2 regions of the Streptomyces sp. NPDC002088 genome follow, and region 2 is predicted to be linked to the other one. Evidence: riboswitches for the same ligand, from Rfam matches in the RefSeq annotation. Region 2 holds a riboswitch; the other holds the start of a gene.
The links. A riboswitch is a leader RNA that binds a small molecule or an ion and turns the genes downstream of it on or off. The one in region 2 is predicted to bind cyclic di-AMP.

Region 1 (4,938 bases), on a different contig from region 2:
TGCCTGTCTTTCTGTCCGTTCACTGGTCGGAGGCGTCGGACTTGTCGACTCCGTCCCAGACGTTCGAGTACCAGGGGCGGTGGGCCGCCCCCGCGTCGGCGCGCGACTGTTTGGCCGCGTCCGGGTCGATCACGACGTAGCCCGTCTCCCCGGGCATCACGTAGTGCAGCCGCTGCCGGATCTGCTGCTGGGCGTACGCGTCGTCCTGCCAGCGTGCCTTGAGGTCGCGCAGCTGCTCCACGCGCTCCTTGGCCTGCTGCTTCTGGCGCTCCAGGTCGGCGATCTCGGCGCGCTGGGAGACGTACTGCCTTATGGGATAGGCGAGGGCCACGATCAGCGAGCACAGGACGAGGGCGAGCAGCGCGGCCCGGCCGGTCAGCCGGGAGCGGCGGGCCTGCCGCTTGGTCTGGGAGCGGTAGACGCGGGCCGCCGTCTGCTCGCCGAACAGCCGCAGCCTGGTCGCGGTGGAGAAACGGTCCCGGTCCTTCACGGCCATCTGGCTCTCCCGCCTCCCCTTCACACCCGTCATACGTGCGTACGTCCCCGGACACGGTACGGGACCGGGTACGGGGACGTACGGACGACTGGCTGAGGCTTGGCCCGGGTTGGGTCAGCCCTTGGAGACCTCGACGTTCCCCTTGAAGCGCGGGAAGGCCGAACGGCCGGCGTACACCGCGGCGTCGTCGAGGATCTCCTCGATGCGCAGCAGCTGGTTGTACTTGGCGACGCGGTCCGAGCGGGCCGGGGCGCCGGTCTTGATCTGGCCGCAGTTCACCGCGACGGCGAGGTCGGCGATGGTGACGTCCTCGGTCTCGCCGGAGCGGTGGGACATCATGCACTTGAAGCCGTTGCGCTGGGCCATCTCGACGGCGTCCAGGGTCTCGGTCAGCGAGCCGATCTGGTTCACCTTCACGAGCAGGGCGTTCGCGGAGCCCTCCTCGATACCGCGGGCGAGGCGCTCGGGGTTGGTGACGAAGAGGTCGTCGCCGACGATCTGGACCTTGTCGCCCAGCTTGTCGGTGATGACCTTCCAGCCGGCCCAGTCGTCCTCGAACAGCGGGTCCTCGATGGAGACGAGCGGGTAGGCCGCCACGAGCTCCTCGTAGTACTCCGTCATCTCGGCGGCCGAGCGGGACTTGCCCTCGAACTCGTACTTGCCGTCCTTGTAGAACTCGGACGCGGCGACGTCGAGCGCGAGCGCGATCTGCTCGCCGGGGACGTAACCGGCCTGCTTGATGGCCTCGACGATGAGGTCGAGGGCGGCGCGGTTGGACTCCAGGTTCGGGGCGAAGCCGCCCTCGTCGCCCAGGCCGGTGGACAGGCCCTTGGTCTTCAGCACCTTCTTGAGGGTGTGGTAGACCTCGGCGCCCCAGCGCAGCGCCTCGGAGAAGGACTCCGCGCCGATCGGGGCGATCATGAACTCCTGGATGTCGACGTTGGAGTCGGCGTGCGACCCACCGTTCAGGATGTTCATCATCGGGACGGGCAGCAGGTGCGCGTTCGGGCCACCGAGGTAGCGGAACAGCGGCAGGTCGGACGCCTCGGAGGCGGCGTGCGCGACGGCGAGGGAGACGCCGAGGATGGCGTTGGCGCCGAGCGAGCCCTTGTTGTCGGTGGCGTCCAGGTCGAACATGGCCTGGTCGATCAGGCGCTGCTCGGTGGCGTCGTAGCCGACCAGCTCCGGGCCGATCTGCTCGATGACGGCGAGGACGGCCTTCTCGACACCCTTGCCCTGGTAACGGTTGGGGTCACCGTCGCGGAGCTCGATGGCCTCGAAGGCGCCGGTGGAAGCGCCGGACGGGACGGCGGCACGACCCGTGCTGCCGTCGTCGAGGCCGACCTCGACCTCGACCGTGGGGTTGCCTCGGGAGTCCAGGATTTCCCGGGCTACGACGACGTCGATGGACGGCACGAGCATCTCCTTCTGGGATGTGACGCGGGTATGCGGGCCTGTGGTGGCCCCGCGAGACTGAGCCTAACCGGCTCCGGGCGATCGGCCAGCCGTTGACCGGCCGGTGGACGGAACCGAGAGTAAATTGTTTCCGAACGGAACAAAGCCGGTTCGCGAAAAGAGGCCGGATCGCAAAAAGGCCCCGCTCCGGTGCGTACGGGGGAACGCGCACCGGAGCGGGGAGCCCGTGGGGACGGGGGGTGGCCCGCACGAGGCCTTCACTATGGAAGGCACGGATGTGAGGGCGCTGTGGTTCAGCTACGAGCCGGGTGTCACTTCAGGTGCAGCTGCTGGCCCGGGTAGATGAAGTCGGCGTCGTCGACGATGTCCTTGTTCAGCTTGAACAGCTGCTGCCAGCCGCCCTTGACGCTGTACTTCTCGGCGATGGAGCTGAGGGTGTCACCCGTGACGACCTTGTACTCGCCGTCGCCCTTCTTGACCTTCTCGCCGGTCGGGGTGGTGACGGTCGTCGTGGCGGCCGGGCGCTCGGCGGAGCGGGAGGCGGCCTGCTCGTCGGTCGAGCGGGTGGTGGTGCCGGTGCTCGTGGTGGTGCTGGTGCTCGCGCTGCCGTTGTAGGCGGCGCTGGAGAGGCCCGTGCCGCAGGTCGGCCAGGCACCCTTGCCCTGCGCGGCGAGGACCTTCTCGGCGACCGCGATCTGCTGGGCCTTGGAGGCCTTGTCGGCGGTGGCGGCGTACTGCGTGCCGCCGTACGCGGCCCAGGTGGAGGCGGAGAACTGCAGACCGCCGTAGAAGCCGTTGCCGGTGTTGATGGACCAGTTGCCGCCGGACTCGCACTGGGCGACGGTGTCCCACTCGGAGGCGGTGGCGGCGGAGGCGTTGCCGGCCGCCATCAGCGGGGCGGCGATGGCGACGCCGGTGACGCCGGCGAGCGCGGCGACGCGGGTGGCCTTGAACGGGCGACGGTGCTTGCCCTTGCTGGAAAACAGCATGGTTGGATCCCCTCACCGACGCCTGCGAGGTGAGCTGTCGGGTTCGGGCCGGTTGAGTTGCCCGGCCGCGCCCCTCACGGGACACGGCTTCACCCCAAGCCGGAACCAGCCTCAACTGCTGGGCCCGGCACTTACCTTGGGTCCCCCGCTCCTGCCTACGGCGCTTGACGCGACGACTGTTCCCGTGCGGCCGCTGGCAGGATTCGGCGTTGCGGCAGCCGGGGCTCGCAGTGGCGAGCGGTCCTGACCGTAGGCAGGCGATCCGCCGTTTTTCAAAGACGATCAGGGCTTCTGAGACTCATCCCACACTTTCGCCAAATCGGACATTTAATGGCGAAACAGGACGTCAACTCCCGTCGCTTTTCGCCCGTTTAGGCACCGACTTCCAGGGTCTGACCGGGGACGATGCGGCTCGGATCGGTACCGATCGTCTCTTTGTTCTCCTCGTAGAGCGCGCGCCACCCGCCGTCGAGGCCAAGGGAGTCGGCGATGGACACGAGACTGTCCCCGACACGGACGACGTACGAGCCGTCGGCGGCGTCGGCGGGCGAGGCGTGCCGGCCGGTGGAGGAGGCGGTAGCGCCGGTGCCGGACGCACCCTCGTCGGCGCTGCCGCCGCGGTGGCGGCCGGTGCCGAGCGCGCCGGTGTCGACGAGGTTCGAAGAGCCGACGCTCTGCTCGGAGTTGCCCGAGTCATCACCCGTCGCCTCATCCGCGGGCGAGCTGTCCGCGCCCTGCGAATCGCTCGCACCGGAGCCCGAGTCCGAGCCGGAGTCGGAGTTCGTGTCGGACTTGGTGGAGTTGTCCGTGGTGTCCGTGCTGTCCGCAGAAGCGTCGGAAGAGGATGTTTCGTCGGAGGGCTCGGCGGACGAGTCGGCGGAAGCCTCGCCGGAGGACTCCTCGGACGAGTCGGACAAGCCGTGCGAGTTGGATGATGCGGAGGAGTTGGACTTTCCGTGCGAGGAGTCGTCCGCCACGCCTGTGTCGACGTCCGCCGACGCGGAGTCCTGGGAGAGCCCCGAGAGCAGTCCGCACGTGGACCAGACGCCGACCCCCTGGTCGGCGAGGATCTTCTCGGCGACCGCGATCTGCTGGGACCGGCTGGCCAGGTCGGCTCTGGAGGCGTAGTCGAGACCGCCGTACTCCTCCCAGTCCGCCTGGGTCAGATGGAGGCCGCCGTAGTACCCGTTGCCGGTGTTGGCGCTCCACGAGCCGCCGGTCTCGCACTCCGCGACGTGGTCCCACGTGCTGCCCTCGGCCGCGCTCGCGCCGGTGGCGGCGAGGAGCGGGATGGCGATGGCGGAGCCGGTCACTCCGGCCGCGACGAGGAGGGCCGGCGCCTGGCGGGGGCGACGGTGACGACCGTTCCCGGAGAGCATACGGAGACCTTTCACACGACAGCAGTGACCGGCACGGCGGGTGACGCTGGGCACCGTGCTGATGGGTGAACGTATCGGCAGACGATCACTTGTCACAAGTTAATGCCGCACAGATCACGTGAAGATCACAGAGTTGAGGGCGTGTCATGTTTCCCTCGGTGAACGGGACTCCCACGGACCAGCCTCCAGGCGGTGCATCCCGGGTCCGCGGCCGCGCACCGACCGAACGGCTCCCGTTACGGTCGTGTCGTGAACGTCCCGAACCCTGCACCCGAACTCTTCACCTGGGAGTTCGCCACCGACCCGTACCCGGCCTATGCCTGGCTGCGTGAGCATGCCCCCGTCCATCGGACAAGACTTCCCAGCGGAGTCGAGGCATGGCTGGTGACCCGCTATGCCGATGCGCGCCGGACCCTCGCGGACGGGCGGTTGTCGAAGAATCCCGCTCACCATGCCGATGACGCTCAAGGCAAGAGCAGGACCGGCATCCCGGGCGAGCGCAGCGCCAATCTCATGACGCACCTGCTCAACATCGACCCGCCGGACCACACCCGGCTGCGCCGTCTCGTCTCCAAAGCGTTCACCCCGCGCCGTGTAGCCGAATTCGCTCCCCGAGTGCAGGAGTTGACGGACGGTCTCATCGACGGCTTCGCGGCCG
Region 2 (4,938 bases):
TCCGCGTCGACGTCCGCGGCCATGGCAACAGCGAGGGCATCCCCGCGGACCCGTACTCGGCGGTATATCCGGCCGACGGGGCCGAGGTGGTGAACTGGCTGGCCGCGCAGCCCTGGTGCGACGGCAAGGTGGGCGTGTTCGACATCTCCTGGGGCGGCTTCGGCTCCCTCCGCATCGCGGCCCTCGCGCCCGAGCCACTCAAGGCGGTCGTCACGGTCTGCTCCACGGACGACCACTATGACAACGACGTGCACTACCTGGGAGGTTCCGCCCTCGCCGTCGACATGCACGCCTGGGCGGCCACGATGCTCGCCTTCGTCGCCCGGCCGCCCGACCCGCAGTACGTCGGCGAGGCCTGGCGGGACATGTGGCTCGGGCGGCTGGAGGAGGTACAGCCCTTCATCCACACCTGGCTCGCCCACCGGACGCGGGACGACTACTGGAGGCCGAGCAGCGTCTGCGAGGACTACGGCGCGATCAGCGCCGCCGTCCTGGCCGTCGGCGGCTGGCACGACCCGTACCGCGACACCGTCCTGCGCCTGGTCGAACACCTCCCCGCCGACCGGGTACGCGGCCTGATCGGCCCCTGGTCGCACCAGTACCCGGACCGCGGCCTGCCGCCGGGCCCGGCGATCGGCTTCCTCCAGGAGACGCTGCGCTGGTGGGACCACTGGCTGAAGGGCCGGGAAACGGGCGCCCTCGACGTACCGCTCCTGCGCGCCTACGTGAGCGACTCCCACCCTCCGGCCACGGTGTACGAGACGCTGCCGGGCCGCTGGGTCGGCGAGCCGGCCTGGCCCTCCCCCTACGTGACGACGGTCACGTACCAACTCGGGGGCGCCCCTGTGCTCGTACGGTCCCCGATGCACACCGGAGTCGACGCGGGCCGTTTCCTCCCCTTCGGCGACGACGCCGACCTCCCGCCCGACCAGCGCGAGGAGGACGGGCGCTCGGTGTGCTTCGAGTTCGCGGTGGCGGAGGAGACCTGGGTGCTGGGACGGCCGCGGGTGCGGCTGCGGCTGGCCTCCGACGCACCGCGCGGCCAGGTGATCGCCCGGGTGTGCGACGTGGCGCCAGACGGCTCGTCGACCCTGGTCACGCGCGGCGTACTGAACCTGTCGGCGCGGTTGGGCCGGGACCGGTCCGTGCCGTGGCCCCCGGGCGCCACGGAGGACGTGACCTTCGAGCTGACCGGGATCGGCCACGCCTTCCCGCCCGGCCACCGCATCCGCCTCGCCGTCTCCTCGGCGTACTGGCCGTGGATCTGGCCCGAGCCCGGTTCGGCGGCGGGCCTCACCCTGGACCCGGCCGGCAGCGCCCTCGAACTGCCCGTGCGCACAAGGCAGTCGGCGGACATCCTGTTCGAGGAACCCGAGCAGGCCGATCCCCTGGGAGTGAACTTCCCCGCCACCCTCGAAGAGCCACGTCCCGCACGCCTGGCCGTACGGGACGTGGCGAAGGGCGAGTGGCGACTGGAGGTCGACCCGCGCTACGGCGGCACGCGCGTGTACCCCGACGGGCTGGAGTTCACCGAGGACGCGCTGGAGACGTACACGATCCAGGAGAGGGACCCCCTCTCCGCCCGCACCCGCTCCGACTGGTCAATCCGCCTGCACCGCCCCGACCTCATGTGGGACACGACGGTCCGGACCCGCTCGGAGATCGGCTGCGACGGGGCGGACTTCGTCACCTCCGACGAGGTGATCTGCACGGAGGGTGGCGAGGTGGTGTTCCACCGGACGTGGGAGAAGCGGGTTCCCCGGAACCCCTGAACGCCCGAAACGCCCTGAATACCCTGAACACCCAAAATATCCGAAATGCCGGTGACCCTCGCACCCCCGGAACGCCCCGAAACCCCCATACACCAGTGCCCGATTTGCCGTGATTGCTAGATGAATTCCTCTTAGCGGTAAATGCTCTACGGGCTGACAAACAGTGAGTTGGGTCACGCGAGCCGACAGGTGGTCACACTCCCCACCCACCCCCCGTTTCCCTTTCGCCGCAAGCGAGTTGCCCCTTGGCGGCTGCAAAGGATCAAGTAGCCCAAATGCCTCAGACCAAGGTCAACTGGGGTGAGGTGTGATTCCGACACTTGTTTCGGACATGTGCTCTCGCATACGTTCCGGCCTGTCGGGTGGACGCCTAATCCTGCCGCCGCCCAACACCACCATCAACGAACTCACTCGTAGGGCAGGAACGGGGGACCCAGGTAAGCCGCCGGACCGGGCATCGCACCGGAACGGCTAGGGGTTAAGTCGTGTCGCCGCAGGGCGGCGCGGCCGGGCACCTCCCCGCCCGAACCCGACAGCTCACCTCGTAGGCGCCGGAGAGGAATTCAGACATGATCGCTGCCGGTCAGAACCGTCGCGCCCGTCTCGTCCGCACCCTCGCCGTCGCCGGTACCGGCGCGGCCGTGCTCGCCCTTCCGCTCCTCGGGGCGGCCAGCGCCTCCGCGGCCACCACCACGTCCGTGACCGCCGCCCCGGCGGCCGCGACGACGTACACCAACAACCTCGACGGCTGGATCCGGGAGTCCCTCGCCGTCATGGCGCAGCACGGCATCCCCGGGACCTACAACGGCATCTACCGCAACGTGATCCGCGAGTCGTCCGGCAACCCGGCCGCCATCAACCTCTGGGACTCCAACGCGAAGAAGGGCATCCCGTCCAAGGGCCTGCTGCAGGTCATCGACCCGACGTTCAACGCGTACCACGTGTCCGGCACGTCGTTCAACATCTACGACCCGGTCGCGAACATCACGGCCGCCTGCAACTACGCCGCCGCCCGGTACGGCTCGATCGACAACGTGTTCGGCGCGTACTGACCGGTCCCGTCAGTAGAAGAGTCTCTCGAGGACGACGGCGATGCCGTCGTCCTCGTTCGACAGGGTGACCTCGTCGGCCACGGCCTTGAGTTCCGGATGGGCGTTGGCCATCGCCACGCCATGAGCGGCCCAGTCGAACATCGGGATGTCGTTGGGCATGTCGCCGAAGGCGAGGGCCCGTTCGGCGCCTAGGCCGAGGCGCTCGGCGGCCAGCGCCAGGCCGGTCGCCTTGGTGACGCCGCACGGCTGGAGCTCGACGGTCCCCGGCCCCGACATGGTGACCGTCGCCAGCGAGCCCACCACGGAGCGGGCCGTCACTGCCAACTCGTCGTCGGTCAGGGCGGGATGGCGCAGCAGGACCTTGCTGATGGGCTCGCCCCACAGGTCTTCGCGCCGCCCGACCCGTACCGCGGGCAGGGTCGGGTGGGGCATCAGGTAGCCGGGTTCGATGAGCGTGAGGCCGTCGGCCCCGTCCTGGTCCACGGCCGCGTACACCTGCCCCACCTCGGCCTCTATCTTGCCGAGCGCGGTCTCGGCCAGCTCCCGGTCCAGGGTGACCGACCACAGCAGACGGTCCGCGCCGGCGTCGTACAACTGCGCGCCCTGCCCGCACACCGCGAGCCCCTTGCAGCCGAGGTCGTCGAGCAGCGGCCGCACTCTCGGAGCCGGGCGTCCCGTCACCACGAGGTGCTGGGCGCCGGCCTCCGCCACCCGCGCGAGCGCGGCGAGAGACCGGTCGGAGAGGGTGTCGTCGCCGCGGAGCAGCGTTCCGTCCAGGTCGGTGGCGATGAGTGAGAATGCGAGGGGAGCGGCCATGATCAGAGAATACGGACACCGCGCCCCCTCGACTCACCTCCGTTTTCAGCCCCAAGTGGTGCCCGCGGGCTCCTTGATGGTGGTGTTGATGCGGTTGAACATGTTGGTGACCGAGATGGTGAGGATCAGCGCGGACAGCTCCTTCTCGTCGAAGTGGTCGGCCACCTCGTCCCACAGTGCGTCCGGCACGGACTCCTCGGACCGGTCGGCGAGCCGCGTGACCTTCTCCGTCAGCCGCAGCGCGGCGCGCTCGGCGTCGGTGAAGTAGGGCGCCTCCCGCCAAGCGGAGACGGCGGCGATGCGCTCCTCACTCGCGCCGGCCTTGCGCAGGTTGACCGTGTGCCCGTGCACACAGGCGCTGCAGCCGTTGATCTGGCTGGCGCGCAGCCCGACGATCTCCGCCAGGTCCTGCGCCAGGCCGGCCTCGCCGATCGCCTGGAAGAGGGTGCCGATCCCCTTCATCGCGGTCGGAAGGACGTACGCCGGGTTCGTCATCCGTGCCTGCATGCTGCTGCCTCCTGCGTGTCTTTCGTGTCCGTCGTGTCCGTGTGCAGTGACGAGTTGCCGTCACTGCACTGACGGAGCGGAGGCGCGTGTTGTGACAGACCGACGGAACTCTTTTCGTCCTTCCTTTCAGCCGTGCGCCGCCGCCAGATGCTTCGCCAGCCGCGGGGACGCGAACTCCGTACCGCACACGAAGCGCATCACCGGGCCGTACGAGGCCGCCGCCGGGAGGCCGGTGAAGTACAGCCCGGGCACGGACGACACGTATCCGGCGCCGAGCTTCGGGGTGCCCCGGCTCACCGCGAGCTCGGTGCGCAGTTCGTGGCCGAGGAAGTCCATCGCCGCTATGTCCACCCGATAGCCGGTCGCCGCGATGACGTGGTCGGCGGACAACTGCCGGGTGCCGCCTGTGTGAGGGGCGACTGTCAGCGTCGTACGGTCGTCCGCCGCCCCCGCCCCGACGATCTGCGCCACCTCGCTGACCTGCACCTTTCCCTCGAAGCGGTCGCGCAGCCACCACGCTCCGAGCGGACCGAGGACCCGGCGGACCAGGTAGTGGCGGGTCTGGGCCGGGAGGTACCGGTAGGGGTGCGGGTAGTAGCTGAGCGCCCACAGCGACCAGGCGCGGCCGAAGGGGGACTCGGGGCGCAGCTTCGGCTGCTTCCACGGGGGTGCGCCGAAAGCCACCCGGCCGCGGCCGCGCGAGACCACGTGTACCTGCGCGCCCGCCTCCGCCGCGAGCGCCGCCGTCTCCAGTGCGGACTGGCCCGCTCCGACGACGATGAGTTCCTTGC

Region 1: linked by a shared signal. The riboswitch ahead of ABT114_RS21000 (transglycosylase family protein) and the one ahead of ABT114_RS17100 (transglycosylase SLT domain-containing protein) in region 2 are both predicted to bind cyclic di-AMP.

What each region holds. Positions count from the first base shown of each region.
Region 1 covers NZ_JBEOXO010000009.1:106,650-111,587, forward strand. The annotation lists partial or broken gene ABT114_RS20985 (DUF501 domain-containing protein) at 1-1, opposite strand, end outside; gene ABT114_RS20990 (FtsB family cell division protein) at 20-496, opposite strand; gene eno (phosphopyruvate hydratase) at 611-1,918, opposite strand; gene ABT114_RS21000 (transglycosylase family protein) at 2,224-2,901, opposite strand; cyclic di-AMP (ydaO/yuaA leader) riboswitch at 2,906-3,074, opposite strand; gene ABT114_RS21005 (transglycosylase family protein) at 3,273-4,280, opposite strand; gene ABT114_RS21010 (cytochrome P450 family protein) at 4,530-4,938, shown strand, end outside.
Region 2 covers NZ_JBEOXO010000007.1:132,519-137,456, reverse strand. The annotation lists gene ABT114_RS17105 (CocE/NonD family hydrolase) at 1-1,772, shown strand, start outside; cyclic di-AMP (ydaO/yuaA leader) riboswitch at 2,167-2,338, shown strand; gene ABT114_RS17100 (transglycosylase SLT domain-containing protein) at 2,342-2,824, shown strand; gene ABT114_RS17095 (HAD family hydrolase) at 2,834-3,640, opposite strand; gene ABT114_RS17090 (carboxymuconolactone decarboxylase family protein) at 3,686-4,147, opposite strand; gene ABT114_RS17085 (FAD-dependent oxidoreductase) at 4,274-4,938, opposite strand, start outside.